2 regions of the Arthrobacter sp. CMU6 genome follow, and region 2 is predicted to be linked to the other one. Evidence: riboswitches for the same ligand, from Rfam matches in the RefSeq annotation. Region 2 holds a riboswitch; the other holds the start of a gene.
The links. Region 2 has a riboswitch for glycine ahead of gcvP (aminomethyl-transferring glycine dehydrogenase). Riboswitches for the same ligand answer to the same signal wherever they lie in the genome.

Region 1: linked by a shared signal. The riboswitch ahead of gcvP (aminomethyl-transferring glycine dehydrogenase) and the one ahead of gcvP (aminomethyl-transferring glycine dehydrogenase) in region 2 are both predicted to bind glycine.

Annotation. Positions count from the first base shown of each region.
Region 1 covers NZ_JBNHFL010000039.1:19,783-35,557, reverse strand. Annotated here, with positions in the region: gene glyA (serine hydroxymethyltransferase) at 32-1,366, opposite strand; gene gcvH (glycine cleavage system protein GcvH) at 1,363-1,746, opposite strand; gene gcvT (glycine cleavage system aminomethyltransferase GcvT) at 2,244-3,407, opposite strand; gene gcvP (aminomethyl-transferring glycine dehydrogenase) at 3,473-6,331, opposite strand; glycine riboswitch at 6,521-6,619, opposite strand; gene AC5RWD_RS21030 (TetR/AcrR family transcriptional regulator) at 6,738-7,277, opposite strand; gene AC5RWD_RS21025 (MFS transporter) at 7,350-8,903, shown strand; gene AC5RWD_RS21020 (Dps family protein) at 9,014-9,493, opposite strand; gene AC5RWD_RS21015 (nitrilase-related carbon-nitrogen hydrolase) at 9,709-10,785, shown strand; gene AC5RWD_RS21010 (agmatine deiminase family protein) at 10,782-11,807, shown strand; gene AC5RWD_RS21005 (APC family permease) at 11,820-13,382, shown strand; gene AC5RWD_RS21000 (AMIN-like domain-containing (lipo)protein) at 13,515-14,063, opposite strand; gene AC5RWD_RS20995 (DUF4193 domain-containing protein) at 14,413-14,715, opposite strand; gene AC5RWD_RS20990 (hypothetical protein) at 14,819-15,046, opposite strand; gene AC5RWD_RS20985 (hypothetical protein) at 15,242-15,589, shown strand.
Region 2 covers NZ_JBNHFL010000025.1:58,264-74,038, forward strand. Annotated here, with positions in the region: gene AC5RWD_RS17080 (LLM class flavin-dependent oxidoreductase) at 1-818, shown strand, start outside; gene AC5RWD_RS17085 (NtaA/DmoA family FMN-dependent monooxygenase) at 829-2,256, shown strand; gene AC5RWD_RS17090 (alpha/beta fold hydrolase) at 2,325-2,678, opposite strand; gene AC5RWD_RS17095 (alpha/beta fold hydrolase) at 2,722-2,910, opposite strand; gene AC5RWD_RS17100 (IclR family transcriptional regulator) at 3,007-3,798, shown strand; partial or broken gene AC5RWD_RS17105 (glycerate kinase) at 3,862-4,847, opposite strand; gene AC5RWD_RS17110 (2-hydroxyacid dehydrogenase) at 4,844-5,833, opposite strand; gene AC5RWD_RS17115 (hydroxymethylglutaryl-CoA lyase-like TIM-barrel protein) at 5,836-6,831, opposite strand; gene AC5RWD_RS17120 (CaiB/BaiF CoA transferase family protein) at 6,828-8,087, opposite strand; gene AC5RWD_RS17125 (GntP family permease) at 8,144-9,592, opposite strand; gene AC5RWD_RS17130 (methylenetetrahydrofolate reductase) at 9,801-10,610, opposite strand; gene purU (formyltetrahydrofolate deformylase) at 10,707-11,642, opposite strand; gene cycA (D-serine/D-alanine/glycine transporter) at 11,639-13,129, opposite strand; glycine riboswitch at 13,278-13,375, opposite strand; glycine riboswitch at 13,623-13,723, shown strand; gene gcvP (aminomethyl-transferring glycine dehydrogenase) at 13,870-15,775, shown strand, end outside.

The DNA.
Region 1 (15,775 bases), on a different contig from region 2:
GCCGTCGGCCCCAACGGGCCGACGGCCTCGATCAGCTGAGGTTCGCCACGCCCGGGTAGAGCGGGTGCGCGGCGGCGAGTGCCTCGACACGGGTGCGCAGGCCTGACAGGTCTGCGCCGGCGTCGGCCGTCAGGGCTTCGGCGATGATGTCCGCAACCTCGGCGAAGGCAGCCTCACCGAAGCCGCGGGTGGCCAGGGCCGGTGTGCCGATGCGCAGCCCGGAGGTGACCATCGGCGGGCGGGGATCGAACGGCACCGCGTTGCGGTTTACCGTGATGTCGATTTCCGCGAGGCGGTCCTCGGCCTGCTGTCCGTCCAGCTCGCAGTTGCGCAGGTCCACCAGGACAAGGTGCACGTCGGTGCCGCCGGAGATCACGTTGATCCCCTTCGCGGTGACGTCCGGCTGAACCAGGCGCTCGGCCAGGATCCGGGCACCGGCCAGGACGCGTTCCTGGCGTTCCTTGAACTCCTCGGATGCGGCGATCTTGAACGCCACGGCCTTGCCCGCGATGACGTGCTCCAGCGGGCCGCCCTGCTGGCCCGGGAACACGGCCGAGTTGATCTTCTTCGCGACGTCAGCGTCGTTGGTCAGGATGATGCCGCCGCGCGGACCGGCCAGGGTCTTGTGCGTGGTGGACGTGGTGACGTGGGCGTGCGGGACCGGCGACGGGTGCAGCCCGCCGGCAACCAGGCCGGCGAAGTGGGCCATGTCCACCATCAGGTAGGCGCCCACGGAGTCGGCGATCCGGCGGAACTCGGCAAAGTCCAGCTGCCGGGCGTAGGCGGACCATCCGGCGACGATCAGCTGCGGCTTGTGTTCCTGGGCCAGGCGTTCCACCTCGGCCATGTCGATCCGGTGGTCCTCTTCGCGGACCTGGTACGGGATCACGTTGTACAGGCGGCCGGAGAAGTTGATCCGCATGCCGTGGGTCAGGTGGCCGCCGTGGGCCAGGTTCAGGCCCATGATGGTGTCGCCCGGCTTGATGAGGGCGTGCATCACCGAAGCGTTGGCCTGGGCGCCGGAGTGCGGCTGCACGTTCGCGTACTCGGCGCCGAACAGGGTCTTGACGCGGTCGATGGCCAGCTGCTCGATCACGTCCACGTGCTCACAGCCGCCGTAGTAGCGCTTGCCCGGGTAGCCCTCGGCGTACTTGTTGGTCAGCACCGACCCCTGTGCCTGCATCACGGCCGCGGCGGTGTGGTTCTCCGACGCGATCATTTCCAGGCCCGAGCGCTGGCGGCCGAGCTCGTCGTCGATCTTGGCCGCGATCTCCGGGTCAAGCTCCGCGAGATCCGCATTCAGGCTCGGGGATACGACCTGCTCGAAAGCCACTGTTCCGGTGCCTGCGGCACCAGCGGCGCTCACAGCTCGCCGCCGTTCTTGGCTGCGTATTCCTCGGCCGACAGCAGCGGGCCCTCGGAATCAGCGGCCACCTTGAACAGCCAGCCGGCGCCGTACGGGTCATTGTTGATCAGGGCGGGGTCCTCGACGACGACCGGGTTGATCTCCGTCACCTCCCCCGTCACCGGGGAGTACAGGTCAGAGACCGACTTGGTGGACTCCACCTCGCCGCAGGTCTCCCCCGCGGTCACGGCCGAGCCGACCTCGGGCAGGTCGACGTAGACAATGTCGCCGAGGGCGTCAGTGGCCACGGCAGAAATGCCAATAGACACAACATTCCCCTCCCCGCGGGAAACCCACTCATGCTCGTCGGAGTACTGCAATTCAGAGGCAACTTTTGCCATTTCGTTCCTTAATCTCGTTACTGCTGTGGTCGGGTGGGGAGGCGGGTGAGCGAATTCCTCCGTGAGCTCGGTCGCGAAGGCGCCCGCTGAGCGGACGCGACGCTCCCTTAGACGCTCACTTCCGGAATCCCCTCACCCGCCGACCCCGGCCGTCAGTTCCGGAAGGGAACAAACGGCAGTGAAAGATAAAGCGGTTCTCCGGTCGTTTTGTTGGCCTCGGAGGTTAGGCAAGCTCAGCCCCCAATGACCGAGCTTGCTGTAGACCGGACCCTACGGCTTGGTTTCGACAAGCTCACCCAGCGGTTTGCGGCCGACCCCTCCCCGGCACCTTCGGCTTTCGATGGTGCGCGGACGGGGAAGGCAGATTTCGACCGGCTCAACCAACGGTGACGCCCTTGAAGGGGGTGGCATCCGGAAGCGTGCGGCTAAGGGAGCGTCACGTCCGCGCAGCGGGGCCAAACGGTGCCGGCGGTTGGACGGGGTCAACCGCCGCCGGGCTACTTGGAGCGCTTGTAGAAAGGCAGTGCCACCACTTCGAATGGCTCCGCCTTGCCCCGCAGGTCGATGTCCAGTGCCGTGCCGGGTTGGGTGTAGGCGACGTCGACGTAGGCCATGGCGATTGGGTAGCCGAGGGTCGGGCTGGGCTGGCCGGAGGTGACTTCACCGACGACGTTGCCGTCCTTGAGCACCGGGTAGTGCCCGCGGCCGGCGCGGCGGCCCAGGCCTTTGAGGCCCACGAGCCTGCGGCCCGAGGTGGACCCCGCTCCGGCTTCTTTCTTGGCGGCCAGCGCGGCCTTGCCGACGAAGTCACCTTCCTTGGACAGCGCGACGACGGGGCCCAGGCCGGCAGCGAACGGGTCGCCTTCCAGGGAGAGCTCGTTGCCGTACAGCGGCATGCCGGCCTCAAGGCGGAGCGAATCGCGGGCGGCGAGGCCGGACGGCGTCAGCTCCCCCTCGTCCGCGATGGCGACGATGGACTGCCAAAGGGCGGCGGCGTCGTCGTTCTCCACGAAAATTTCGAAACCGTCCTCGCCGGTGTAACCGGTCCGGGCCAGCAGCAGGTTCCGGCTGGCGCCGCCCACCAGGAAGGAAACCTCGACGGCGGCGTAGTACTTCAGGCCGGTCACCAGCTCATGCTGGGCTGCAGGGACCAGGCGCAGGAGGATCTCCTCGGCCTTGGGGCCCTGCACCGCGATCAGCGCCGTCTCTGCGGAGGCGTCCTCGACGGCGGTGTCGAACCCGCCTTCCGGGGCAGAACCGGCCCGCTGCACCAGTGCCTCGGCCACCACCTTGGCGTTGCCGGCGTTCGGGACCACCAGGAACCTGTCGGTGCCGTCAGCTTCGGAGGGGCGGCGGTACACGATGAGGTCGTCGATGATGCCGCCCTCCTCGTTGCAGATCAGGGAGTACTTGGCCTTGCCGACGGCCATGGCGGAGATCTTGCCGGCCAGGGCGTAGTCGAGAAACGCTGCGGCGTCCGGGCCGGTCACCCAGATTTCGCCCATGTGGGAGAGGTCGAAGATGCCGGCCGAGTTGCGGACGGCGTGGTGCTCCGCCAGTTCGGAGCCGTACTTGAGCGGCATCTGCCAGCCGCCAAAGTCGGTGAACGAGGCGCCCAGCTTCTTGTGGTCCTCGTAAAGGGCAGTGTAGTTCTCAGTCATTGAGGAATCCTTTATGTGCGGGTTGAGCCGGGCGGTCGTAGGCCCAGCTCAACCACCGGACAAATCTAGTTCTCGAAGGCTTCGATCGGCGGGCAGGAGCAGACCAGGTTGCGGTCGCCTGCTGCACCGTCGATGCGGCCCACCGGCGGGAAGTACTTGTCCTGCTTGAGCGTGTGCACGGGGAAGACGGCCTGCTCGCGCGGGTAGGCGCGGTCCCAGTCGGAGCTGATCGCCGCGGCCGCGGTGTGGGGTGCGTTGCGCAGCGGGCTGTTCTCCACGGTGAAGTCGCCGTTTGCCACCTGGTCGATCTCGCCTCGGATGGCGATCATGGCCTTGATGAACCGGTCGATCTCGCCCAGGTCCTCGGACTCGGTGGGCTCCACCATCAGCGTGCCCGCCACCGGGAACGCCAGGGTGGGCGCGTGGAAGCCGTAGTCGATCAGGCGCTTGGCCACGTCCTCGGCAGTGACGCCCGTCTTGGCCGTGAGTTCACGCAGGTCCAGGATGCACTCGTGCGCCACCAGACCGCCTTCGCCCGTGTAGAGGACCGGGAAGAAGTCGTTGAGGCTGGCGGCAACGTAGTTCGCGGCAAGCAGTGCGGACTTGGTGGCCTCGGTCAGGCCGCTGCCGCCCATAAGCTTCACGTACGCCCAGGAGATGGGCAGCACGCCGGCTGAGCCGAAGCGCGAGGCGGAGATCGGGACGTCGTTTCCGTCGCTCCAGGTGGTCGCGTCACCGGGCATGAACGGAGCCAGGTGCGCCTTCGCCGCAACGGGGCCGACGCCGGGTCCGCCGCCGCCGTGCGGGATGCAGAAGGTCTTGTGCAGGTTCAGGTGCGAGACGTCGCCGCCGAACTTGCCGGGCTGCGCCAGTCCGACCAGGGCGTTGAGGTTGGCCCCGTCGATGTAGACCTGGCCGCCGGCGGCATGGATGGCGTCGCAGACCTCGCGGACGTCGGCGTCGTACACGCCGTGCGTGGACGGGTAGGTGATCATGATGCAGGAGAGCGCATCCCGGTGCTGCTCGATCTTCGCGTACAGGTCAGCGTGGTTGATGGTGCCGTCGGCGGCGGTGGCCACGACGACCACCTTCATGCCGGCCAGCACGGCCGAGGCGGCATTGGTGCCGTGCGCCGAGGCCGGGATCAGGCAGATGTTGCGCTGGTCATCGCCGCGGGACCGGTGGTAGCCGCGGATGGCCAGCAGGCCGGCGAGCTCGCCCTGGGAGCCGGCGTTCGGCTGGATGGACACCTGGTCGTACCCGGTGATCTCGGTCAGCTGCGCCTCGAGGTCGGCAATCAGTTCGCGCCAGCCCTCGGTCTGGGAGTCCGGGGCGAACGGGTGGATCGAGGCGAACTCCGGCCAGGAGATGGCCTCCATCTCCGCCGTCGCGTTCAGCTTCATGGTGCAGGAGCCCAGCGGGATCATGGTGCGGTCCAGCGCCAGATCCCGGTCGGACAGCTTGCGGATGTAGCGCAGCAGCTGGGTCTCGGAGCGGTGCGTGTTGAACACCGGGTGCTGCAGGTACGCGGAGGAACGCTCGACGGCGGCGTCCAGGGCGAACCCTTCAGTCGCCTCCACTGCCGCGGCACCGAAGGCGGCGAGAAGGTCGGCCACGATGGCCGGCGTCGTGGTTTCATCGGTGGAGATGCCAACGGTGTCGGCGTCGATGCTGCGGAGGTTGATGCCCTTCTGCTCCGCGGCGGCGATGATGCCGGCGGCCTTGCCCGGGACGGAAACCGTCACGGTGTCGAAGAAGCTGGTGTGCAGGACGTCCAGGCCGGCGGCCTGCAGAGACGCGGCGAGGGTTTTCGCGTAGCCGTGCGCGGTTTCGGCGATCGCCTTCAGGCCCTCCGGGCCGTGGTAAACGGCGTAGAAGGAGGACACGATGGCCAGCAGTGCCTGCGCCGTACAGATGTTGGAGGTGGCCTTCTCGCGGCGGATGTGCTGCTCGCGGGTCTGCAGCGCCAGGCGGTAGGCGGGAACACCGGCGTTGTCCCTGGAGACGCCCACCAGGCGCCCGGGCAGGGAGCGCTCAAGGCCCTTCTGCACGGCCATGTAGGCGGCGTGCGGACCGCCGAAGAACAGCGGTACCCCGAAGCGCTGGGCGGTCCCGACGGCGATGTCGGCGCCCTGCTCGCCCGGAGGCGTGATCAGGGTCAGGGCAAGGAGATCAGCAGCTACCGTGACCAGGGCGCCGCGTTCCTTGGCGGCGGCGATGACCCCGCTGTGGTCGAAGACACGCCCGGAAACACCGGGCTGCTGGAGGACAACACCGTTGATGTCGCCGTCAGGCAGTCCCTGGGAGAGATCCGCCACCTCCACCTCGAAACCGAGGGCTTCGGCGCGGCCCTTCACGATCGCAATGGTCTGCGGCAGGCAGTCCGCATCCAGGACCGTCTTGCCGTCGTGGGCGGTCTTGTTCTTGTTGGCCCGGCGCATCAGCAGCACAGCCTCGGCCACGGCGGTGGCTTCATCCAGCAGCGAGGCGTTGGCGATGGGCAGGCCCACCAGGTCCTGGACCATGGTCTGGAAGTTGAGCAGCGCCTCAAGCCGGCCCTGCGAGATCTCCGGCTGGTACGGGGTGTACGCCGTGTACCAGGCGGGTGCCTCAAGGACGTTGCGGCGGATCACCGGGGGCGTCACGGTGTCGTAGTAGCCCTGGCCGATCATCTGCACGGCGGTCTTGTTCTTGGCCGCGAGCTTCCGGAGTTCCGCGAGTGCTTCCACTTCGCTCAGGGCCGGTGCGAGCTCCAGCGCGGAGTCCTGGCGGATGTCGTTGGGTACTGCCGTATCAACCAGCGCGTCGACGGTGTCGTAGCCGACGGCCTTGAGCATGGCTTCGACGTCGGCCTGGCGGCGGGCGCCAATATGCCGGTCGACGAAGGACGAGGAGGCTGAATTAACGGTCAAAAGGAACTCCATAACTAAGGCGACGCAAGGTACGCCACATTGATTCGGGTTCCTCCCCGCTCTGTATTGGACCTGAGAGTTTCCGCGTTGCTGCGCTTTCGCACTGCAACGCTTGCACCGTCGGTGAGCACAGCACGCCCTGAACCGTCCGCGCGTCGGCGGAAAATTTCAAGCGGGCAGCCTGCTGCTTTCCAGAGTTGCCTTGCCGCGGCGGTACATGGGCCTGAGAGATTCCTGGGGAGGTTTTGCTCCTACGGCGCCTGCTTGTACCTACTTGCAGGACTCTCCCGCCGCAGATCAAAGGCTTATTCAATTGAGCGGTGACAGCTGTCACAGAGGCTATTGTCCTACGCCGGGATCGCGTCTGCAAACTGTTGCGGCGCGACCGGCCGGCCGCAGCGGCAGCCGCGGACCCGGCCTACCCCCTGAGCCGGTCAAGGGCGGCAAGCAGGCTTTCGACGTCTGCCGCGGTCTCGGACGGCGTCGCCGCCGGCCCGACGGACAGCATGGCGTTGAAGTAGAGCCCATCGCCCATGTACAGGACCGCCTTGGCCAGGCCCGGCCCGACGTCGCGGGCGATCTCATCCAGCCACCGCTGCTGGATGTGGGCGAACCGGCGCCGCGTCTCCTCGTGGGCCACCTCGGCCAGCCTCGTCGCCGCCACGATGGCACGGTCCAGCGGGGTGTCCGCCCAGACGGACGATTTGATGAAGTACGCGGCCGCACCCTCGGGAGCCGCAGCCATGGCCTGGGCATCCGCTTCCGCAAACTCGTCCAGGCGGTCCAGCAGGACACTGATCAGCGCTTCCTTGTTCGGAAAGTGGTACAGGAGCCCGCCCTTGGACACGCCGGCACGGGCGGCCACGGCGTCAAGGGTGGCAGCGCGCTCCCCCACCTCGATCAGGAGGGATTCAAACGCATCGAGCACTGCGCCGCGGGCGACAGGTTTTCTGGGCATGGCTTCCATCATGCCCGGTTCCTGGCAGGCTTTATAACTATACCGTCTGGACGGTATAGTTATTTCATGACCATGCACTCAACCCTTCGCCCGGCGCACTCTTCCGCCAACCAGGCCAGCGGCGGCGGCGTGCGCGACTGGTTCGCCCTGGCCCTGCTCATGTTCCCGGTCCTCCTGGTGGCCGTGGACAACACCGCGCTGACGTTCGCCCTTCCCGCGATCGCCCGCAGCCTCGATCCCTCGGGCGTGCAGCTTTTGTGGGTGGTTGATGCCTACGCACTGGTGCTCGCCGGACTCCTCGTTGCCATGGGCAGCCTCGGGGACAGGATCGGGCGCCGCCGGCTGCTGCTGGTCGGAATCTCGGGCTTTGCGGTGGTTTCTGCGGCGTCGGCCTTCGCCCCGAGCGCCGAATGGCTCATTGCCGGCCGCGCGGCACTCGGCTTCTTCGGAGCCATGCTCATGCCCTCCACACTGTCCCTGATCCGCAACATCTTCCGGGAACCGGGCAGGCGGAGGCTGGCCGTGGCCATCTGGGCAGCAGGATTCTCCGGCGGCGCAGCACTGGGGCCGATCTTTGGCGGCTGGCTGGTGGAACACTTCTGGTGGGGCGCCGTCCTGCTCGTGGCCGTGCCCATCATGCTGCCGCCGCTGATCCTGGGCCGCTTCCTCATTCCGGAATCCAAGGATCCGAGTCCCGGCCGCGTGGATCTGGCCAGCGTGGCGCTGTCGATGCTGGCCATGGTGCCGGTGGTCTACGGCATCAAGGAAATGGCCACCCACGGACCCGGAGTGACGTCGTTCGGAGTTCTGGCGTTTGGCCTGGCCATGGGATTCGTGTTTGTCCGCCGCCAGCAGGCCCTCGCGTCCCCGCTCCTGGACATGTCGCTGTTCAGAAACCGGGTGTTCAGCACGGCGATCACGGCCAACATCCTGGCGCTGTTCTCCTACAACGGGTTCATCCTGTTCCTGGCCCAACACCTGCAGCTGCTCGAGGGCATGTCGCCGTCGGAGTCGGGCACCGCCATGCTGCCGGCACTGACGGCTACCGTGGTGGCCGGCCTGCTCGTGGTACCGCTGGTCCGGAAGGTCCGGCCGGGCTTTGTGGTGGCCGCGGGACTGGCGCTGAGCGCCACCGGTTACTGCATCGTGGCGTTTGGGGATCACGACGCCGGGCCCGCCGCGCTGCTGGCCGCCCTCCTCATTCTGGCGCTGGGTGTGGGGTCTGCAGAAACCATCTCGAACGATCTGATCCTGGGCGCCGTGCCGGCGGAAAAATCCGGTGCAGCAGCGGCCATTTCGGAGACCGGCTACGAGGTGGGCTCGCTCCTCGGGACAGCCATCCTGGGCTCCATCCTGACGGCGTCGTACCAGCAGCATCTCGCTCTGCCCGAGAGCGTTGCGCAGGCGGTGCCCGCAGAGTCCGCGGGCCAGGCCAGGGAGACCCTGGCGGGGGCCATGGAGCTCGCCGGGTCACTCCCGGCCCCGCTGGCAGAGGGGCTCACTGCGGCCGCCCGGGCCGCCTTCGATTCCGGCGTTCACATCACCGCGGCAATCGCGCTGGTACTGATGGCAGGAGCGTCGGTGCTCGCCGCCGTCGTACTTCGCCGCATCCCGCGCGCGCAGTAGCCGAGACAAATAACGGGCAGCCCCGGAGAAAAGTTCTCCGGGACTGCCCGTTGGCGGCTGCCCGCTGCCGGCGGCTCAGTATTTGCCGCCGGCGTGGTGTTTCCGGCCGGCTACTTGCTGTCGGGGTGCGTGACGCTGGCCGATGCCTTCATGTTCTCGGCGCCAACCATCCACGCGTACTGCTCGAGCTTTTCAATGAAGGTGTGCAGCAGGTCCGCGGTGGTGGGGTCTTCCTCATCCACCTCGTCATGGACCTTGCGCATGGTGCCTACGGCCGCTTCAAGCGCTGCCACAATGCGGTCGATCGCATCCTTGGTGTTGATGAGCCCGTCGGGGAGCTGGGCAAGGTGGGTCGATTTTGCCACGGTGGCGCTGCGGCCGTCCGGCAGCGCGTGCAGGGCGCGCATGCGCTCCGCGATGTCGTCGGCAAAGGCCCGGGCGGCGTCGACGATCTCGTCGAGCTGAAGGTGCAGATCCCTGAAGTTGGTCCCAACGATGTTCCAGTGCGCCTGCTTGCCCTGGATGTGCAGCTCGATCAGGTCCGTCAGAACGGCCTGCATGTTATTGGTCAGTGTCGGTGAAGCCTTCATGAATCCTCCTCGATTGGTCCAGTGGTTCCGACGCTACCGCAGCAGCCCCGGCTCGGGGAGCGCCTGCGGCCGAATTTCACGATCAGCTTACTTACTACTTTGCGAGTCATAAATGATCGGCATTCAAAAAGCCCTTGCCAGGTCCGCGCTGCCCGTGCATACTAAATGAACGTCATTCATTTAGTGACGGTCGTCTCACTGGAGTAATCATCATCATGATCGAAGTAACCTGCCTCAACGCGCCTGCCTCCCTCGCCCGGACAGCGCCGTCCGGCCGTCCCGCCTTGAGGGTGGGCGTTGTGCAGCACCGCTGGCACAGCAACGCCGCCGAACTCCGTGCGGAACTCAACGACGGCATCGACCGGGCGGCCCGGCTTGGCGCCACCGTGGTGTTCCTGCCCGAGCTCACCCTCTCCCGCTACCCCGCCGACCAGGTTCCGGAGAATGACCTTGCACGGCAGGGCCAGGACCGGGCCCGCCCCTCCGACGCCGCCGAGGACCTGCTGACCGGCCCCACGTTCCGCTTTGCGGCCGAGGCCGCCCGCCGGAACGGCATCACCGTCCACGCCTCGCTCTACCAGCACGCGGGTAACCCGGACGGCTCGGATGACGGCCTGGGCCTGAACACCTCCATCCTCGTGTCCCCGGCCGGCGAACTCCTGGCCCGCACCCACAAACTGCACATTCCGGTGACCGCCGGATATTACGAGGACAAGTTCTTCCGCCAGGGCCCCGCCGCCGAGGACGCCTACCAGGTCCACGCCCCGGCTGAACTCGGCGGCGCCCGGCTGGGAATGCCCACCTGCTGGGACGAGTGGTTCCCCGAACTGGCCCGCATGTACTCCCTTGGCGGCGCCGAACTGCTGGTGTACCCGACGGCGATCGGTTCCGAACCGCTGTTCCCGGACTTTGACACCCAGCCGCTGTGGCAGCAGGTCATCGTGGGCAACGGCATCGCCAATGGCCTGTTCATGGTGGTCCCGAACCGCTGGGGCCAGGAGGGCAGCCTGAACTTCTACGGATCCTCCTTCATCTCGGATCCCTACGGCCGCATCCTGGTCCAGGGTCCCCGTGACGAGTCGGCGGTCCTCGTGGCCGACCTCGACCTCGACCAGCGCAAGGACTGGCTGACGCTGTTCCCGTTCCTGACCACCCGCCGCCCCGACACCTACGCCCGGCTCACCGAGCCGGTCCGCCCCGAGGAGCCGTTCGGCACGCCGGACGCACTTGCGGCAACCGGCCCAGCAGCCACCGGGGTCCCGGCAGGCTCAAACGCCGGGGTGAACGCGTGAGCCCGTGGCGCATGCCGGCCGAGACGGCGCGCCAGGAACGGCTCTGGATGGCTTTCCCCACCGGCGGCTACACCCTCGGCGACACCGCTGAGGCGGCGCACGCCGCCCGGTCCGTCTGGGCCGCCGTCGCGAACGCCGCCGTCGAGTTTGAACCGGTCAGCATGGTGGTGGACCCGTCCGACGTCGGGACCGCCGCCCACTACCTGTCACCCGCCGTCGAGGTGCTGACGGCGGAACTCAACGACGCCTGGATGCGCGACATCGGCCCGACGTTCGTCCTGGACGGAAACGGCGCCCTGGGCGCCGTGGACTGGGTCTTCAACGGCTGGGGCGCCCAGGACTGGGCCAGCTGGGACAAGGACTCCCTGGTTGCCGCCGAGGTGGCCGGCCGGTCCAGCGCACGGCACCTCGTGTCCGAATTGGTCAACGAGGGCGGCGGAATCCAGGTGGACGGCGAAGGCACGGTGCTGGTCACCGAAACGGTGCAGCTTGATCCGGGCCGCAATCCCGGACTCAGCAAGGCCGACGTCGAGGCCGAACTGGCCAGGACCATCGGCGCCAAAAAGGTGATCTGGCTGCCCCGCGGGCTCACCCGTGACTCACAGCGGTTCGGTACGCGCGGGCACGTCGATATCGTTGCCGCCATCCCGTCCCCTGGCACCCTGCTGGTCCATTCCCAGCAGAACCCCGCCCACCCGGACTATGAGGTGAGCCGCGAAATCATCAGCTTCCTGTCCTCCACTACGGATGCTGCGGGCCGGGAATGGTCCATCATCGAAGTCCCGGCGCCCGTTGCCCTGACGGACCCGGAGGGCTTCGTCGACTACAGCTACATCAACCATGTGGTGGTCAACGGCGGAGTCATCGCCTGCACGTTCTCCGACCCCAACGACGAGAAGGCGCTCCGCATCCTCGCGGATGCGTATCCCGGGCGCAAGGTGGTGGGCATCGATGCCCGCGAACTCTTCGCCCGCGGCGGCGGCATTCACTGCATCACCCAGCAGCAGCCCGCTGCCATCTAGGAAGGGCCAGTCATGAGCCAAACCACGCGTGAGAGCATCCAGCCCGGCGGGAAGAGCACTTCCCTGGCCGGCGAAGCAACGCACGGCATCACCGGGAAGGGCCTCAAGGGCGGGCAGCTGGGTCTCCTGGCCGTCGTTGTCCTGGGTATCTCGACCATCGCGCCGGCCTATACACTGACCAGCGCGCTGGGGCCCACGGTGAACGAGGCGGGACTCCAGCTGCCGGTGATCTTCCTCATCGGTTTCATCCCCATGATCCTCGTCTCGCTCGCCTACCGGGAGCTGAATGCGGATTCCCCGGACAGCGGGACCACGTTCACCTGGGTGACCAAGGCGTTCGGACCGTGGGTTGGCTGGATGGGCGGCTGGGGGCTGCTGGCCGCGAACATCATCGTGCTGTCCAACCTTGCCGGGGTGGCGGTGGACTTCTTCTACCTCTTCCTGGCTCAGCTGACCGGGTCACCGGAACTGGCGGACCTCGCCGCCAACAAGCCGCTGAATGTCCTGACGTGCTTCGTCTTCGTGGCGCTGGCTGTGTGGGTCAGCTATCGCGGCCTGCACACCACCAAAGTTGTCCAGTACGGCCTGGTGGGTTTCCAGCTGGTGGTGCTGGGCCTCTTCGTGGCCATGGCGTTCGCCAACTGGTCCACGTCCGCCACGGCCATCCCGTTCAGCTGGGAGTGGTTCGACGTAACAAGGATCGAGACGTTCGGCCAGGTTGCCGCCGGCATTTCGCTGTCCATCTTCGTCTACTGGGGCTGGGACGTGTGCCTGACGGTCAACGAGGAAACAGCCAACGGGAAGAAGACTGCCGGCCTCGCCGGAACCCTGACCGCCGTCGTAGTCCTGGGTATCTACCTGCTGGTGACGGTCGCCACCATGATGTTCGCCGGTGTCGGGGATACAGGGATCGGCCTCAACAACGAGGAAAACCACGCGAACGTCTTCACCGCGCTGGCTTCCCCCGTCATGGGCCCGTTCGCCATCCTGATGTCCCTGGCGGTCCTGTCCAGTTCGGCGGCGTCGCTGCAGTCGACGTTCACCTCGCCCTCGCGCAGCCTGCTGGCGATGGCCCACTACGGTGCCCTGCCGCCGCGGTTCAGCCACATGAGCAAGAAATTTTCGACGCCGGGCTTCGCCACCGTTGCGGCGGGCGTGCTGTCGGCCGGGTTTTACGCCGTGATGCACGTGGTGAGCGAGAACGTCCTCAACGACACCATCCTGGCCCTGGGCCTGATGATCTGCTTCTACTACGGGCTGACGGCGTTCGCCTGCGCGTGGTACTTCCGCGGCAGCGTCTTCAGCAGTGCCCGCAACTTCGTGCTGCGGCTGCTGTGTCCGCTGCTTGGCGGCATCGGGCTGACCGTGGTCTTCCTGCAGACCGCCATCGACAGCTGGGCGCCCGAGTTCGGCAGCGGTTCGGAGATCTTCGGCGTGGGGCTCGTATTCGTGCTCGGGGTCGGGATCCTGGCTCTGGGCATCCTCTTCATGCTGGTGATGGCCCGGCTGCGGCCCGGCTACTTCCGCGGCGACACGATCCGCCGGGACACCCCCGCACTGGTGGTGCCCGAGTAGCACACCCTTCGAACGCGGCGATGCCCCGCCTCCCGGTCCGGGAGGCGGGGCATCGCTGTTCTTATTTTGGCCAGCCAGCTGATCGGGGACCCCTTGTCCCGTCAGCTGCCCTGCTCCCCTACTGCAGGCACCTCACCAGTAGTGGGCGACGTCGACGACGAGCCGGGAGCCGGATCCGGGGCCGTCCAGCGTGTATACCTTGAAGGGCAGCCGGGCACGGACGCCCAGGCCAAGGGTGGTGTAGCCCTCGAAGCTGCCGGCCCACGCCACCTGCCGGAACGTGTGGTAACCGGACACGTTGGTCACCTCGGACCGGTTGGCCGGGATGAAGGTGGCCTTGCCGGTGGCATTGTCATATGCCGGCGAGTTGATGGTGAGCTGCAGGAATGCCTTGCCACGGAGCTTGAGCGGCAGGCCGGAGCCTTCCTGGGCCACCTCGGAAACGTAGCGGACGTTGTAGCCCTTGGCTTTGCCCTTGAGGTCGATCACGAGGCGGTCGAAGCAGTAGTGCTGACCGGTGCGGACGTTGGTGATGGCTGCGGTGCTCATGGTCTTGTCTGCCTTCGCCAGCGAGCCCCACACCTGCCCGCAGTAGGAGGCTGCCGAAGCGGAGCCCGGAGCCAGCAGGCCCAGCCCGACAGCCATGAGGATGACTGTGAGCCAGGCGGGAATTCTTTTCATTTGGCCACCCCTTTCGAGTGAGTGATTGGATAGTTCCAGAGTAGGAGCGCCAAAAGCCCTATACGAGGGATGTAGCCGGTTCGGGGCGCAACCGTTAATGTCGCAAAATGCGGGTCACGGGGCCGTAATTCCGGGCGTGCTTTTAAGGCCATCGAGAGGCGTTTGTAGCCCTTTCTCCACGCTTCCGTTACCGGAGATAACGGGGGCTTGTCCGGGCCTTCAAGCGGCCACAAAAAAGCGAGGCGCCGGCCTCCCCGTGGGGAGCCGGCACCTCGTGGCTTTGCTCTGGCCGCTGCCTGGCTATGAAGGCTGCCTGGCTGCAAAGCAGGACATGCGTGGAACGGCTGTTCTAGCCTTCGCAGTCATAGCAGTACTTCAGGCCGTTCTTTTCCTTGGCTACCTGGGACCGGTGACGGACCAGGAAGCAGGAGCCGCAGGTGAACTCATCGGACTGTTCGGGAACGACGATGACCGTCAGTTCCTCGTTGGAAAGATCGGCGCCCGGAAGATCGATGCCCTCGGCGGTGTCATTCTCGTCGACATCGATAACGGCGGTCTGGGCACCGCCGCCGCGGGACGCCTGGAGTGCCTCCAGCGATTCGGAGGGAGACTCTTCTTCTGTCTTGCGTGGGGCGTCGTAATCGGTAGCCATAGCGTTGTTCACTTTCGTTGCTGCACAGCGCCATTCAGGCACCTCAGTGAAGCAGTTTAGGTCATAAAGCGACAACGTCAAGAATAGTGTGGCCAACGCGACACTAAATGGTCATTTCCGCCTGATCCGGAGCCTGGCCGGCGGCATTTTCATGCGTCCTGAGCGCATGGTCGCCCGCGACTGCCGCCCAGCTGAGCGCGGGCAGCCACGCCCACCGCGTGACTTCCTGGAGGGCGTCGCTGGCCTGCTCGGCAGTGGCAGGAGCCAGCGAGAAGAGCAGGGCGTCCGCGAGCGCCGCACGTATCCGGGTGAGCAACTCTGTGATGGTCATGGCGCAAAGCTATGCGGCCAGTGTTGTGGACACGTTTCGGCGGCGTCTCCAAACAGTTAAACCATGCGCCCCCTTTGTCGGGCCCAGCGGGACTGGGCCGGCGGGACTGGGCCGGCGGGACTGGCGTGGCGCCGTCGTCCGTCTTAGCCTTGAGCTGTTCCTGGATCTGACCACCCCGGCAGGCGGAGGCACCACATGGCTACGAAACTGAACCGCAAGGCATTGGAGCATGCACGCAGTCTCGTTAAGAAGGGGAATGTGGAGCGGGACGTTCGTGATGACTGGAGCGAACACGCTCCCTCCGCGGACGACGAGAACTCCTTCATCGACAAGCACGGCTTCGACGAGTTCTCGAAGTGGCACCTCGGCATTGACAGCGAGAAGTCCAGCAGCACAAAAGGCAGCGTGAGCTTTCCATTCGGGGACCTCAAGAAGGTCCACCGCTGCGCGATCATCTCGCTGGAGAGCAGGGCGGCACAGTACGACCACGACGACATCCGGAAGGCCGCCAAGGACCTGCTGGAGGAGATAGACGCGGAATGACTGCAACGGCGTCCGCACGAAGCAAACCCCTCCGTCCCGGTAAAGCGCCGGAAGGGAGGGGTTTGCGGCCCTAAGGCTTAGCAGGCAGCAGCACGGGAGAAGGACCAGGGGTCCGGCAAGGATGGGCGGCTTCCCGCACAGCGGCAGCTTATGACCCACAGCAGCGACGTCGGCAGGACGCTGATG
Region 2 (15,775 bases):
GCGCCGGCTGGCTGGTGGCCGCCTCGGACCGGGCGGCTGACGCTGCCGCCGTCGGTCGCTCTTTCGTCTCTGCTGACGGGCTTGGCCGGGAGGCCGCCGATTCCATCGAGGTCAGCCGCCGGCTCTGGGACTCCTGGGAGGACGGCGCCGTGATCCGCGACGTCGCCACCGGCCGGTACATCGACGCCGACAAGCTGCACTACATTGACTTCATCAGCAGTGTTAACTTCCACAGCGCTGCTGATTACGAGGGCACTGCCGGCGCCGGCTACTCCGTCAAGGGCCCGTCCATCATTCCCCGTCCGCTGCAGGGACAGCTGCCGGTCCTGGCACCGGCCGGCCTGCTGAGCGCGGACCAGCTGTCCGCCGGGGCGGCAAACGCAGTCCTGGTCTCCGCACCCACGCCCGAGCTGCTGGGCGGCGAGATCGCCGAGGTCCGGGCAGCTGCTCCCGCGGCCGCTGTCATCGCCGAGCTCGACGTCGTCCTTGACGCCCGCGGGCAAAGCGCCGCCGGGCGCCTCGCCGAGCTGGACGCGCACACTCCCTGGCAGAGCAGCCGCGCCCGTTTCGTCGGCACCGCCGCGGAGCTCACCGAACTGCTGGCCTCCGTTTTGGAGACTGCCGATGGAGTACGCCTCCACCCCGCGGTCCTCGATGTGGACCTGGAGGAGCTGGCCCAGCTGGTGCTGCCTGCCCTCCGGCGCCGGGGCGTGCTCGCCCCGCAGCAGCCGGGTTCCACCTTCCGGAACCTGCTGGGCCTGCAGCGGCCGGCCAGCCGGTATGCCGCTGTATCCGAGCCCCCCGCGGCCCACAACTAGGGAGAGACCCATGACAGACACACACATCGGCAACGGCTTCGTCCCCTCCGGCCAGCTGCAGCTCGGCGTCTTCTTCCAGGGCGTGAACTCGGGCACCGTCTGGAAGTCGCCGGACTCCGGATCGCAGACGGATTTCGAGTCCTTCCGCCGCATCGCGCAGACCGCCGAGCGGGGCCTGTTCGCCGCGTTCTTCCTCGGCGAGGGGCTGCGGCTCCGCGAGCACCTCGGCCGCCCGCACGCGCTGGACGTCGTTGGCCGGCCGGACGCGCAGACCATGCTGGCCGCCCTGGCCTCTGTGACCACCCGGATCGGGCTGGTGGCCACGCAGAACACCACCTACAACGACCCCGCTGACCTGGCGCACCGGCTGTCCAGCCTGGACTTGCTCTCCGGCGGCCGTGCGGCCTGGAACGTGGTCACCACGGACAACGCCTGGACCGGCGCGAACTTCCGCCGTGGGGGCTACCTGGACCACGCCGACCGGTACGTCCACGCCGAGGCGTTCGTCACCACGGCCAAGCGGATCTGGGACTCCTGGGAGGACGGCGCCATCGCCGAAACGGCCTCCGCCTCCGCCTGGGCCGCGCCCGGTTCGGCCCGTCCTGTGCACCAGGAGGGCAAGCACTACACTGTGGACTACGTGCCGCGGCTGCCGCGCAGCGCCCAGTACCGGCCGGTGCTGTTCCAGGCCGGCGACTCGCCCGAGGGACGCAACTTCGCTGCCCGGCAGGCCGACGTCATCTTCTCCGCCCACCCGCGGCTCGACGACGCCCTCGACTTCCGCCGCGACATCGTCGAGCGCACGGTCAAGGCGGGCCGCGGCGCGAACGATGTCAAAATCATGCCCGCGAGCGAGTTCATCCTCGCCGCCACCCCGCAGGAAGCGCTCGAGAAGAAGGACTGGGTGCGGAGCCTGCAGATCGGCCCCGAGCAGGCCATCGCCTACCTCGAGCAGTTCTGGGGCCGCGAGCTTCAGGGCTTCGATCCGGACGGCCCGCTGCCGGACATCGACCCCGTGGTGGAGGAGACCTCCGAAACCCGCGGCAGCGGCTTCCACGGCGCCAAGGCCAAGCAGCTGGCGGACCAATGGCGCGCCGAAGCCAAGGACAAGGGCCTGAGCATCCGGCAGTTCGTCTCGGCCCGGACCAGCCGCGGGGACTCCAGCTTCACGGGTTCCTACACCGAGGTGGCGGACCGGCTGGCGGAGTACGCCCGCACGGGCGCCGTGGACGGCTTCAACATCTCGCCGTGGCTGATCCCCACCGGCCTGGACGACATCGTCAACCACCTCGTCCCGGCGTTGCAGGAACGCGGCGTCTACCCGACCGAGTACGCCGGATCCACGCTGCGGGAGAACCTCGGGCTGGCGACGCCGGCCCGGCAGGACACCACAGACACCACCCGGCTCCAGCTGACCCTCGGTGATCAGCTCCTCTAGTGGAACCGGCGTCAGCCGTCCGGCCGGAAGCACCCGATGAAGTGCTCCCGGTGGTGGCAAACCGCAGTTCAGTGCGCGGCGCCGGCGGGGACCGCCAGTGACAGGAAGTCCTCGACCCACGTCTGGACCCGTGAATCTTCGAGGTGGAGTCCGTGCCGGCCGCCGTCCACTTGGATCAGCTGCGCTTTCGGAATCCGCTCCGCCATCATGACGGCGTTGGCAACAGGCGCGAGGGCGTCTTCACTGCCGTGGATGATCAGGGCGGGGGCTTGAATTGAGGCAAGAACGTCCCAGGCGTCGTGCAGCCGGCTGGCCCTGAAATGCCGGCTTTTCACCGCGCCAGAGGCCCGGACTCTGAAAAACGCGGCAACAGCGGCCGGGTTGTCCCGGGCCCAGGCCGGGCTGAAGAACAAGGGCGCCATCCGCGCGGGGTCACCACTGACCAGGGCAGCGGTGGCGGAAGGGTCACGCCCCGGTCCTCGGGCAGAAGTGGATGACGCGGAACGAGCGGGCCAGGCCGGGCACCACGGGATCCCAGCCGACCATTCCCGTGGCCTGGCCCGCCACCAGCAGCAGCGGTTCGCCCTGGCCCTCCTCAGCCCAGGCAAGCTCGGCCCCGTCGGGAGCGACGGCCTTTTTCAACGTCAGGGTCACCTGTTCAATTTACCTGCAGAGGGCCGGGCTGGATTGGGCGGGTGGGATTGGCGGGGGAATTGGACCGGGATGGAGCCACCGTCTAGCGTGAGTCCTATGTCGGCAGCCGATGCTTCAGCGAAATCCAGCAGCAACCCCCTGCTCGTCCTCGGGAAGATCACCTCGATCCTGGATGCCTTCTCGCTCTCCCGGCCGGTGCTCTCGCTGAGCGACATCCGGGAGTACACCGGGATGCCCACGTCCACCGTCCAGCGGCTGGTCACCAACCTCACGTCCCAGGGCTTCCTGGACCGCGAGGAGGACGCCTACCGCATTGGCATGCGGATGGCCTACTGGGCGGCTCCGGCCACGCGGGGCATGGAAGTCATCGACGTTCTCAGCCCCCTGCTCAAGACCCTGCGGGACACCACCGGTGAAACCGCCTGCTTCTTTAAGGCCGAGCAGCACTACCGTGTGTGCGTCGCCATGGCGGAGACCCGGCATGCGCTGCGCCGGGAGATGCATCTTGGCAAGGTGCTTCCGCTCTACGCAGGCTCCGCGGGCCGCGTCCTGCTGGCGTGGGATCCCGAGCTGATGGACGCCGTCCTCAAGGATCCGCTGGAGCCGATCACCGAGTCCACGATTACGAGCTCCGAGGACCTGGTAAGCGTGGTTAAGCAGACCCGGACGGACGGTTTTGCCATCACGGTGGGTGAGCGCGAAGACGGCGCGTCCGGGCTTTCTGCACCGGTTTTCGACTCCGCGGTTGGGCTGGTGGGCGCGGTGACCATCAGCGGACCCACCCTGCGCATGCCCCTGGAGACCTGCGAGGCCTGGGTGGAGCCGCTGCTGGCAGCGGCCGAACACATGACCCGGCTGATCGGTGGCAGGTTTCCCGGCGAGGCGTAGCGCCCCGGCCGGAAAGCGGGAAAACCCCGTGAAAGCCCGCCGGGGATCAGGCAAACGGAAGGGCTACGAACGCGCCGCCGTGTACCCTGCCACCGACCTCCCCGCCGCGTACATGGCGTCGATATCGGAGGCCACGAGTATTTCGCTGAAGTTCCCGGCATACGCACCGAGGTCCGCAGCGACGGACCCCACGATGGCCACCACCGGTATGGTCCGTCCCGAACTGAGCACCCGTTCCAGGATGGCCGAGATGATCTTGCCTTCCCCGGTCTGGGAATCGAGCCGCCCCTCACCCACCACGACGGCGTCCGCGGCACCCAAGTGCAGGTCGAACTGCGCGGCGTCCAGGACGGCGTCCGCCCCCGACACCAGCTCGGCGCCGAAGTTCGCCCACAGTCCGCCGGACAGTCCACCCGCCGCCCCGGTGCGCGGCACGCCGGCGGGGTTGCGGGGATACGAATCCGCCAGTTGCCTGAGCCGCTGTTCCAACACCCCGATCTCGGCGGGGCCGGCGCCCTTCTGCGGCCCGAAAATCCGCGGCGCATCCAGGAAGGTCGAGGTGACATCGGAGAGCACGGTGATCCGGGCACCCCGGAGGCCGCCGGCGTCGTTAATGGCCTGGACGGCACCGGCTCCCCCGTCGGTTGTGGCGGAGCCGCCCGCTGCCACCATGATGTGCGTGGCGCCGGCGTCCACCGCGGCGGAAACCATCATGCCCGTGCCGTAGGTGCTGGCCGACACCGCATCACGCGGTCCGCGGCTCGGCACCGTCAGGCCGCTGGCCTGGGCAAGCTCGACGACGGCGGTTCCGTCGGCTGACAGCCCGATGGTCGCCGCGAGCGGCTCACCCCAGGGGTTCTGCGCGGCACAGAAACAGCCGACGCCTGCAGGCTGGTGCACAGCGCGTCGAATGTCCCCTCCCCGCCATCGGCAACGGGCAGCTCTGCCGCCGTCCCACCTGCATCGCGGATGCCGGCGGCGATGGCCGCCGCCACTTCCGCCGCCGGGTACGTCCCCTTGAAGCTGTCCGGGGCGACCAGGACGGTCATGCGCCGGCGAGGGTGTTGACGGCGTGCGGCGGGGTGCGTCCCTCTGCGATCGCGACGGCGTTCAGCGCGCTGAGCCGGGCCATCTCGCTGCGGACCGGGACGGTGGCGCTGCCCACGTGCGGCAGCAGCACGGTGTTGGGCAGTTCGGCAAGGCCGGGCGCGAGCCGCGGCTCGTCCTCGAACACGTCCAGCCCCGCACCGGCGATGACCCGGTCCCGGAGCGCTTCGACCAGCGCCGCTTCGTCCACCACCGGCCCGCGAGCAGTATTGATCAGGATGGCATCGCGTTTCATCCGCTCGAGCACTGCCCGGTCCACCAGGTGCCGGGTCTGGTTGTTGAGCGGCACGTGCAGGGACAGGAAGTCGCTGCGTTCCACCAGCTCATCCCAGGAGACCTGCCGGACCTTCCCCGCAAACTCGCCCAGCTCCTCGTCGCTGACCGGCCGGTGCCCCGGAGGCCGCGGCGCGAAGAGGACTTCCATCCCGAAGCCCAGGGCACGGCGGGCGGTGGCGCGGGCGATCCGGCCAAACCCGGCCAGGCCCAGCACGGCGCCGGAAACGTCGCGGCCCAGCAACAGCTCGGGTTCCCAGCCGTGGAATTTCCCGTCGCGGACCAGCCGGTCCGCTTCCACCACGCGGCGGGCGGTGCCGAGGATGAGCAGCATGGCGATGTCCGCCGTCGCGTCCGTCAGCACCCCGGGGGTGTTGCCCACCAGGATGCCGTGGCGGGTGGCGGCGTCCACGTCGATGTTGTTGTAGCCGACCGCAAAGTTGGACACACCCTTCACCCGGGCACTGGCCAGCAACGGGGCGTCGACGACGTCCCGGAGCTGGGTGAGGACGACGTCGTACTCGCCCGAGGCGCACAGCGCCGCCAGCGTCCCATAGTCGGGAGGCGACGGCAGCACGGTGACCGCGCCGGCGTCGGACAGCACCTGCATCCCGGGGTCCGGGATCGCGGTGGTGACCAGAAAACTGCTGCCCATTCCTACTTGCCTCCCGTCGCGCAGGGTGCTTCCGGGCTGTCCGACGGGATGACCCAGCCGAACGCCGGGGCTTTGGACCTCGCGCCCTGCGCCGCCTTGGAGCGGTTGGGTTCGCCGAGTTCGGCGAGCAGCTTCTCGGACAGGACAACGAGGTCCGCGAAAGTTTCCGGAGTCACCCAGCCGGGCCGGGTGGCGAACAGGATGTCTTCACTGGAGGTGTTGCCGCTGGCGCCCGGGGCGAAGGGGCAGCCGCCAAGGCCGCCGAGCGCGCCGTCCACCATGGCGGCCCCTGCCTGGATCGCGGCGAGGGTGTTGGCCACGCCAAGGCCCCAGGTGTCGTGGCCGTGGTAGACGATCCGGCGTGCCGGGGATTCGGCACGGACGCGTTCAATGAGACCGGCCACCTGGGCGGGGATGGCTTGGCCCAGGGTGTCGCAGAGGACGATGTCCATGGTTCCCTCCGCGCGGGGGTCGTTGGCGATCGCCAGGACCCGCTCCTCGGGCACGGTCCCCTCGAACGGGCAGGTGAAGGACGTTGCGATGCACAGCTGGATCTGCCCGTTGACCTCCCGCGCGTACTCCACTGCCTGGGGCAGCGCGGCCAGGCTCTCCTCCGTGGTGCGCCCGATGTTCGCCTTGTTGTGCGAGTCCGACGCCGAGAGGCAGTACTGGAAGTTGCGCGCGCCGGCGGCCGCGGCCTTGGCCACGTGGCCGGGGGTGGCCACCCAGATCCAGCACTTTTCCAGCTCCGCCGGGGTGAGGTTCTGGACCACTTCCAAGGTGTTGGCCATGGTGGGGACGAGGTCCGGGCGGGCCATCGAGCCCAGCTCGATGGCCGGGACGCCCAGGCGGAGCAGTTCCCGGACCGTCTCCAGCTTCCGTTCGGTGGACAGGACTTTCCCTGTGAGCTGCAGCCCGTCGCGCAGGGTCACGTCCCGCAGGATGGTGTTGCCCAGTGTCGAGGCGAGGTCAGGGGCTGATGTATGGTGCTGGTTCATGCCTGGAGTGCCTCCTCGCGGCCCGTTGCCGCACTGATTTCTGCCGGGTCCATGCCGAGGAGCCCGGCGAGGATTTCTGCCGTGTTTTCGCCGAGGTCCGGGCCGAGGTTACGGATGGGGAGCGATTCGCCGCCGATCACCGGAACAATCCCCGGGAACCCGACGCCGGGCAGGACCTCCTCGCCGGTGGAGACGTCGAATTTCTGGACCATGTTCCGGGCCGCGTACTGGCTGTCGGTGCTGATGTCCGCCGCCGTGTAGATGGGCCCGGCCGGGACACCGGCAGCGTCGAGGGCCGCCAGGGCGTCGGCGGCATCCAGTTCCGCGGTCCAGGCGCCGATGGCCTGGTCCAGTTCCTCGCGCCGGGACCACCGGCCGGCGTTGCTCTGCAGCGCAGGGTCCTCGGCCAGGTCGGGGCGGCCGATGGTCTGCATGTACCGCTGGTAAATGGAGTCCCCGTTGCCGGCCACCACGATGCTGGCCCCGTCCCGGCAGAGGTAGGCGTTTGACGGCGCTATCCCTTCCATCCGGCCGCCCACGCGCTGCCGGTCCACGCCGTACGCCTGGTAGTCGGGGATCAGGGATTCCATCATGGAGAACATGGCCTCACTGAGCGCCACGTCGATCACGCGCTCTGTTAGCGGCACGTGTCCCAGCGCGCCGGCTGCATTCCCGCGGCGCGCTTCGCGCTGGTACAGGCTCATCATGGAGCCAAACGCGGCGTAGAGTCCGGCGATGGAGTCCCCGATGGAGACGCCGACCCGCACGGGCGGACGGTCGGGGTCACCGACGAGGTTACGGAACCCGCCGTACGCTTCGGCGACCGCGGCAAACCCCGGACGCTCGGACAGCGGGCCGGTCTGCCCGAAGGCGGAGATCCGCGTGATGATGAGGTCCGGGTTGGCCTCATTGAGGACCTCCGGGCCGAGGCCCCATTTCTCCAGCGTGCCCGGGCGGAAGTTTTCCAGCAGGATGTCCGACTTCGCGGCGAGCTGCAGAACCGCCTGCTTGCCGGCCTCGGTCCGCAGGTCCAGCACCACGGACTTCTTGTTGCGGTTGATGGTCCGGTACAGCATGGAGGTGTCGCCCTTGTGTAGGCGCCAGTTGCGCAGCTCGTCGCCGGTTCCAGGCCGCTCCACCTTGATGACCTCGGCGCCGAAGTCGGCGAGGAGCCGGCCGGCCGTTGGCGCAGCGATGTAGTTTCCTAGTTCCAGGACGCGGATGCCTTCCAGGGGCGCGATGCGTGGTGGTGTCATGGTGTCTTCTTCTTTCGTGGGCGTACGCCGGAAACGCGTGGGATTCTCAGGGTCGATTAGAACAGCAGGCTCATGGGCAGGATCAGGAGGATGGCGACGACAGACGCCACCGAGACTCCGACGGTCACCGACTTCAGGGCACCGCGCACGCTCTGGCCCAGGAGCGACTGGAGCAACCAGAACGTATTGCTGGTGACGTGGACCATGAACAGCGATCCGGCGCCGGCGGACAGCGCCAGCAGCACGGGGTCCAGTCCGATGACGGGCGCGATCGGAGCGAGCAGGCCGGCGGCGGTGATGGCGGACAGGGTCACGGACCCGACGGCGATGTGCAGCACCGCAGCGATGGCCCAGACCACGAGGAGCGGGGCGACGGTGCTTGCGGAGAAGAAGCCGCCCAGGATGTGGCCGAGGCCTGCTGCGGCGACTGTAGCGGCGAGGGAGCCGCCGACGCCGGTGAGGATCAGGATCTGGCCGCTCTCCTTGAAGCCGACGGCGATGGCCTCCTCGACGCGCTTCTGCCCGATGGCGGAGCGGGTCACGAGGCAGGTGCCGATCAGGCCGATCAGCAGTGCGATGACGGGTTCGCCCAGGAGCTGCAGCCAGGGCAGGTCGATCTTCAGGATCTGCAGGATGGCCCCTGCTCCGATGAGGAGCAGCGAGGTGAGCAGCGGCGCGAACAGGACGACCAGCGGGAACTGCCTGGGTGCGCGTTCGGCGACGGCGACGCTGCCTGCAGTCTGCGCAGCGGTTCCGTTGGTTCCCGGCCCGCCGGCGGCGTTGCCGGCGGCAACGGGGCGGCCAGCACCGCCGTCGTACTCTTCCTCTTCACCCTCCTTGTCCTCTTCGGCGACGAAGGTGTGGTCCTCATCCTTGGCTTCGTTCCAGAAGCCGCGGCGGAAGAGGAACGTCATGATGGCAATGGAGATGATGATCGTGGGGATGACCAGCAGCAGGCCGAACAGCAGCATCTTGCCGAGCGGCACGTTCAGGAGGCCGGCCAAGGCAAGGGATGCGACACCGGGAACCGTGAAGACGATGCCACATTCGAGGGCGATGGCCATGGCGGTGGCCATGCGTGCCGTCCCGAGTTTGCCGATTTTGGGCGCCAGTTTCCGGGCCAGCGGGGCCGAGATGACGAGCAGGACGTCAAGGAAAATGGACTGCAGCACCGTTCCGATGGCCAGGCCCATGGTGTAGGGCAGCCGCTTGGGCCCGAACGTGTTCAGCAGGTGCTCCACGAGGCGACGGATGGCTCCGCTCTGGTTGAGGATGGAGCCCATGAGGACGCCGAAGGCGATGAGCAGGCCGACGTCCACCATGATGTCGCCGAATCCGGCGGTGATGGTCTTGACTGTCTTTTCGACGCCGAGGCCGACGGCGAGGCCAAGGTACACGGAGCTGACCACCAGGGCGATGACCGGGTTGACTCTGAAACGGACAATCAGCAGCACGGCGGCGAGAACCGCTACGGCTGTATTGATCAGGACAGCGATGTCTTGCATGTGGGGAATCCGATCGTTGGGCCTTCCGCACTGAAGGCTTGGGAGCAGGGGCGGTCGTGAGGGACGACACATTCGCTGTTCCCATATTATGGGTTACAGCTCACAATGCAAGATGTTTCGAGTAACTTTAAAACTGAAGACGCCCGGCCTGGTGGCCGGGCGCCTTCTCGGTTGTTGTCCGCGTCGCGGGAAAGGTCAGCACTCCGGTTCAGGAGGCCTTCGCGCCTTCCCCGTCGGTCCAGTCCATCGCGGGCTGGGATGCAACGTTGTTGAACGTGTAGAGGTGTATGCCGGCAAGTGCGGGCTCCGTGGCGGCCAGTTCGGCTACCAGGGACTGGGGGGAATAGCTGCCGGCGCTCAGGAGCCTCCGGGCGAGCGGCCCCTTGCGGTTCAGGAACTTCAGTGAGGGTCCCACTCCGATCTTGGTGGCCAGCGAGATCAGCCTGGCGCGCGGGACGGTCCCTGCCACGCCCGCCCACACGGGAAGGTGGACGCCTTCGCGGCGCAGCAGCTCGGCGTACCAACCGATCCTAGGCGCCGAAAAGCACATCTGGGTCACCACGTTCGAGGCCAGATGCTGCTTCTCCAGCAGCGCGTCGAGCATCGTCAGCTCGTGGTGCTTCGGATGGCCTTCCGGGTATCCGGCCACTCCCATCGCCATGGTCCCGCCGGTCAGGTCGGCAATGTCCTCCATGAGCCGGCCGCTGCTGCCATAGGGACCGGCAGCGTCCGCAGCGTCGCCTCCGATCGCGAAGACCTCCGTGATCCCCGCCGCCTCGCAGTCGCGGAGCATGCCCGCGAGCTGGGAGCGGCTTTCAATGCTTCGCGCGGCCAGATGGGGAATCACGTTGTAGCCCAGCCCGCCAAGCTGAACCGCGGCACGCACGGTGGCCTCAACCCCGTGGTGTGGCAGGCACGTCACGGTCAGCGTTGATCCGGCCGGAACTTGGGCTTGGACTGTGGGGATGATGCCGTCCGTGGGGATGATCTCCAGGCGCAAAGGCAATGGGTTCGTCATGAGCAACTCCAGGTCTGGTTGGCCACGGGTGCGCGGCCCGGATAGGTCTTGCGGTGCGAGGCTGGCTGCTGACAGCCCCGCACCGGATGAGGCTTGTCAGCGGAGGATGACCGTTCGGTTCCCTGACAGGATGATTCTTCCTTCGGCGTGCCAGCGCACGGCATTCGTCAGGGCCTTGCACTCCGCATCCTTGCCCACGGACACCAGGTCCGCGGGCGTGTACGTGTGATCGACCTCGATCACCTGCTGTGCAATGATCGGCCCCTCATCAAGCTCCGAGTTTACGTAGTGGGCCGTGGCGCCCACCGTCTTCACTCCGCGCTCATGCGCCTGGTGGTACGGCTTTGCGCCCTTGAAGCTGGGCAGGAAGGAATGGTGGATGTTGATGGCCCTGCCGGTGAGCCGGGCGGTGGCGGAATCGCTGAGCACCTGCATGTAGCGGGCCAAGACCACCAGTTCAACCCCATACGCGTCCACCAGTTCCAGGAGCCCGGCCTCCGCTTCGGCCTTGCTCCCGGGGGTCACGGGGATGTGGTGGAACGGGACCCCGTGCCAGGCGGCGAGCCCTTCCAGGTCCGGGTGGTTGGACACCACAGCCGCTATCTCGACCGGCAGCTCGCCGCTGCGGGCGCGGACCAGGAGGTCGTTGAGGCAGTGATCATACTTGGACACCATCACCAGGATCCGCTGCTTGCGGTCATGGCGCTCGAGGCGCCAGTCTATGCCCCACTGCCCGGCCAGCGGTGCGAAGCCGTCCCGTAGCTGTTCGACGGCGGCGGAGTCACCCGTCGAGGCGAAGTGGACCCGCATGAAGAAGTGCCCCGCGGTCCGGTCGCCGAACTGCTTGAGGTCAACGATGTAGCACTCCTGCTTGAGCAGGAAGTCCGCGACCGCCTGGACGATGCCCAGGGAATCCGGGCAATGGAAGGTCAGCACAAACTCGCTGCCGGTTCCTGCCTGGCGGGCCTGGTCAGCCGTCGGGTCCGCCTTCTGGGCGGCCCCCGCCGTCGGCTTTTCCTCGGTCCCGATCATCCCTTGACACTTTCCTTCTCCTCGAGACGGCGGTCCGCGTGCTCGCGGGCTGCGCTCTCCTCAGCCTGCAGCTCAGCCTGGAACGCTGCGTAGCGGACCAGGTGCGCGGGCCGGCGGCGCAGAACCAGCCAGGCCGCGCCGAGGAGAACGAACCAGGCGGGGGTGACCAGCAGTGCGGTCAGGGTGTCGGGCTGGGTGGTCAGCGTCCACAGGACAAAGGCGAAGAAGGCGAAAACCACCCACACCATGGGAATGCCGCCGGGCATCTTGAACTTGGAGGCGGTGTGCAGGTGAGGGCGACGGCGCCGGAAGGCGATGTAGCTGGCGAGGATGATCGACCAGACGAAGACGAAGCAGACAGCGGAAACGGTGGTGACCATGTCGAACGCCTTGCCGACGTCCTGGCCGGCGTACATGAGCACCACTCCGGAGAGCAGCAGCACGCAGGACAGGAACAGGGCGTTGTTGGGGACCTTGCGGCGGGACAGGCTGCCGAACGCGGCCGGCGCGTCACCTTCCTGGGCCAGGCCGTAGACCATGCGTGAGGTGGAGTAGATCCCGGAGTTGGCCGAGGACATGGCCGAGCTGAGCACCACGAGGTTGACCACCGTGGCGGCGGCTCCGAGCCCGGCCAGCGAGAACATGGCAATGAACGGGCTGTGGCCCGCGGCGAACTGCGTCCACGGCGTGACCGACATCAGGATGATGAGCGCACCGACGTAGAAGAGCAGCACCCGCACCGGGATGGAGTTGATGGCCTTGGGAAGGTTCCGCTCCGGGTTCTTGGCCTCGGCAGCCGTGGTGCCCACCAGTTCAATGCCCACAAAGGCGAACACGGCAATCTGGAAACCGGCCACGAAACCCATGAATTCGTTGGGGAAGAAGCCGCCGTGGCTCCAGAGGTTGGTGAAGCTGGCCTGGCCGGCGTCGCTCTGGAAACCGGTGAAGATCATGAACATGCCCACCACGATCAGTGCGGCGATGGCGATGATTTTGATGAGGGCAAACCAGAATTCGGTTTCACCGAATGCCTTGACTGTGGTGAGGTTCAGCAGCAGCAGGATGGCGACGGTGGCCAGCCCCGGGATCCAGAGGGGCAGCTCCGGCCAGAGCTCCCGGGAGTATCCTGCGATGGCGATGACGTCCGCGATTCCGGTGATTACCCAGCAGAACCAGTAGGTCCATCCGGTGAAGAACCCCGCCCACGGGCCCAGCAAGTCAGCGGCGAAATCGCTGAAGGACTTATAGTTCAGGTTGCTCAGCAGCAGTTCGCCCATGGCCCGCATGACGAAAAAGAGCATGAAGCCGATGATCATGTACACGAAGATCACGGACGGCCCGGCCGCGGAAATGGTTTTGCCGGAGCCCATGAACAGGCCCGTGCCAATGGCACCGCCGATGGCGATTAGCTGGATGTGCCGGTTGCTCAGCTGCCGCTCAAGGCGGGGAGCCTCACCGGCCGTGGAGGCAGGAGGATGAATCGTCATTAGGAACTCCATCGTTCAAGTGGCCTTGGATGGCCACACTGATTCGGTTCCTCCCCGCTCTGTATGGGACCTGAGAGATTCCGCGGACATGGTCTTCCGCTTGCACCGTCGGTGAGACAGGGCGTGCCTGCCTGCTTTCCAGAGTTGCCTCGCCGCGGCGGTACGTGGGCCTGAGAGTTTCCTGGGGAGGGTTTGCTCCTACGGCGCCTGCTGAACGTACCGGCAGGGCTCTCCCGCCGCAGATCGTAAGCATTTTCAATTATGTCGAGAAAAACTTCGTGCGAACCGGCGGCGGCCGTCTTCCCGGCCCTGACCCGCTGGTCACCGGTTCAGTGTGGTCTCGGTCACGAAGAAATGTCAAACGGCGGCCGGGATGGCCGCTTTGCCGGGCCGCAGAAGGAAACGCGGGGACATCCGCGCGCGGTTCCGATTTGGCCATACCGGAATTATCCGGTAACTTGTGAGCCGAATCACCCACATCTTCATAGCCTTTCGAACCGTGGCGGGAGAGTCCTCCCAGTCAAACACCGGGCAGGCGCCGTAGGAGCAAATCCTCCCCAGGAATCTCTCAGGCCCCCGTACCGCCGCGGCTAGGCAACTCTGGAAAGCAGCCAAACTTTGTTTGGCTCACCGACGGTGCAAGCGGCGAATGTCCGCGGAATCTCTCAGGTCCAATACAGAGCGGGGAGGAACCCAAACCATGCCGTGCCACTCGTGGCCAGCCAGACCTGGAGTTCCTCATGACGATTCAATCGCATCCATCAACCTTTGCCGACCGGCATATCGGCGCCCGGCGCCGGGCCGATATCGACACCATGCTCAAGAACATCGGCTATGACTCGGTCGACGGCCTCGTTGATACTGCCGTTCCGGCGTCCATCCGCCAAAAGAACCCCCTCCTGCTCGCCGCTGCGCTGAGCGAAGTGGAGGTCCTGGCCGAACTCCGCCGTCTGGCCGCCAAGAACAAGACCGCCGTGCAGATGATCGGCCAGGGCTACTACGACACCGTCACGCCCCCGGTGATCCGCCGCAACGTCCTTGAGGCACCCGCCTGGTACACCGCGTACACGCCGTACCAGCCGGAGATCTCGCAGGGCCGGCTTGAGGCGCTGCTGAACTTCCAGACCATGGTCCAGGACCTCACCGCGCTGCCGGTCGCCAACGCTTCCCTGCTGGATGAAGCCACCGCCGTGGCCGAGGCCGTGCTGCTGATGCGCAGGGCCAACAAGAACGCGGGAGCCAAGGACGGCAAGACGGTCCTGGACGCGGACTGCCTCCCCCAGACCATCGCCGTTGTCAGGGGCCGCGCCGAAGCTCTCGGCTTCGAGGTGGACGTGGCGGACCTCTCCCAGGGACTGCCTGACGGCGACATCAACGGTGTTGTCCTCCAGCAGCCGGGCGTCTCGGGCCGGGTGTGGGACCAGTCCGCCGTCATCGCCGCCGCCAAGGAGCGCGGCGCGCTGGTCACGGTAGCTGCTGATCTCCTTGCCCTGACCCTGATCACGCCTCCGGGTGAGCAGGGCGCCGACATCGCCGTCGGGACCGCCCAGCGCTTCGGGGTGCCGCTGTTCTTCGGCGGTCCGCACGCCGCCTACATGGCAGTGCGCACCGGCATGGAACGCACGCTACCGGGCCGCATCGTTGGCGTGTCCAGGGACAACGCCGGCGCCCCCGCCTACCGCCTGGCGCTGCAGACCCGCGAGCAGCACATCCGCCGTGAGAAGGCCACCTCCAACATCTGCACGGCACAGGCACTGCTGGCCATCGTGTCCTCGTTCTACGCCGTCTACCACGGCCCCGACGGGCTGAAGGCAATCGCCGAGACGGTCCACAACAACGCCCGCGTGCTCGCCACCGCGCTCAGGACGGCGGGCCGCGAACTCCTCAGCGGCTCCTTCTTCGACACCCTCACCGTGCGCGTGCCCGGCAAGGCTTCCAGGGTCATCACGGCGGCAGAGGCCCGGGGCATCAACCTGCGACTGATCGACGCGGATACGGTGGGCGTTTCCGTTGATGAGACGACGACGACGGCGACACTTTCCGCTGTGGCCGTCGCCTTCGGTGCCGGTCCGGTAGGGGACGCAGCAGGGTTTGAGCTCCCCGAATCCGTGCTGCGCACCTCGGACTACCTGCAGCACCCGGTGTTCAACACGCACCGCTCCGAGACCCAGCTGCTGCGCTACATCCGCAAGCTGTCCGACCGCGACCTGGCGCTGGACCGCACCATGATCCCGCTGGGCTCCTGCACCATGAAGCTGAACGCGACGGCGGAGATGGAGGCCATCTCCTGGCCGGAGTTCGCCTCGATCCACCCGTTCGCCCCGGACTCCCAGACCGAGGGCTGGCGCGAACTGATCGCCGACCTCGAGGCGCAGCTGACCGAGATCACCGGGTACGACCAGGTGTCCATCCAGCCGAACGCCGGCTCCCAGGGCGAGCTCGCCGGCCTGCTGGCCATCCGCGGCTACCACCGGTCCCGCGGCGATGACCAGCGCAACATCTGCCTGATCCCGGCCTCGGCGCACGGCACCAACGCCGCCTCGGCCGTGCTGGCCGGCATGAAGGTGGTCGTCGTGGCCACCGCCGCCGACGGCACCATCAACCACGCTGACCTGTACGCGAAGATCGAGCAGCACCGGGATGCGC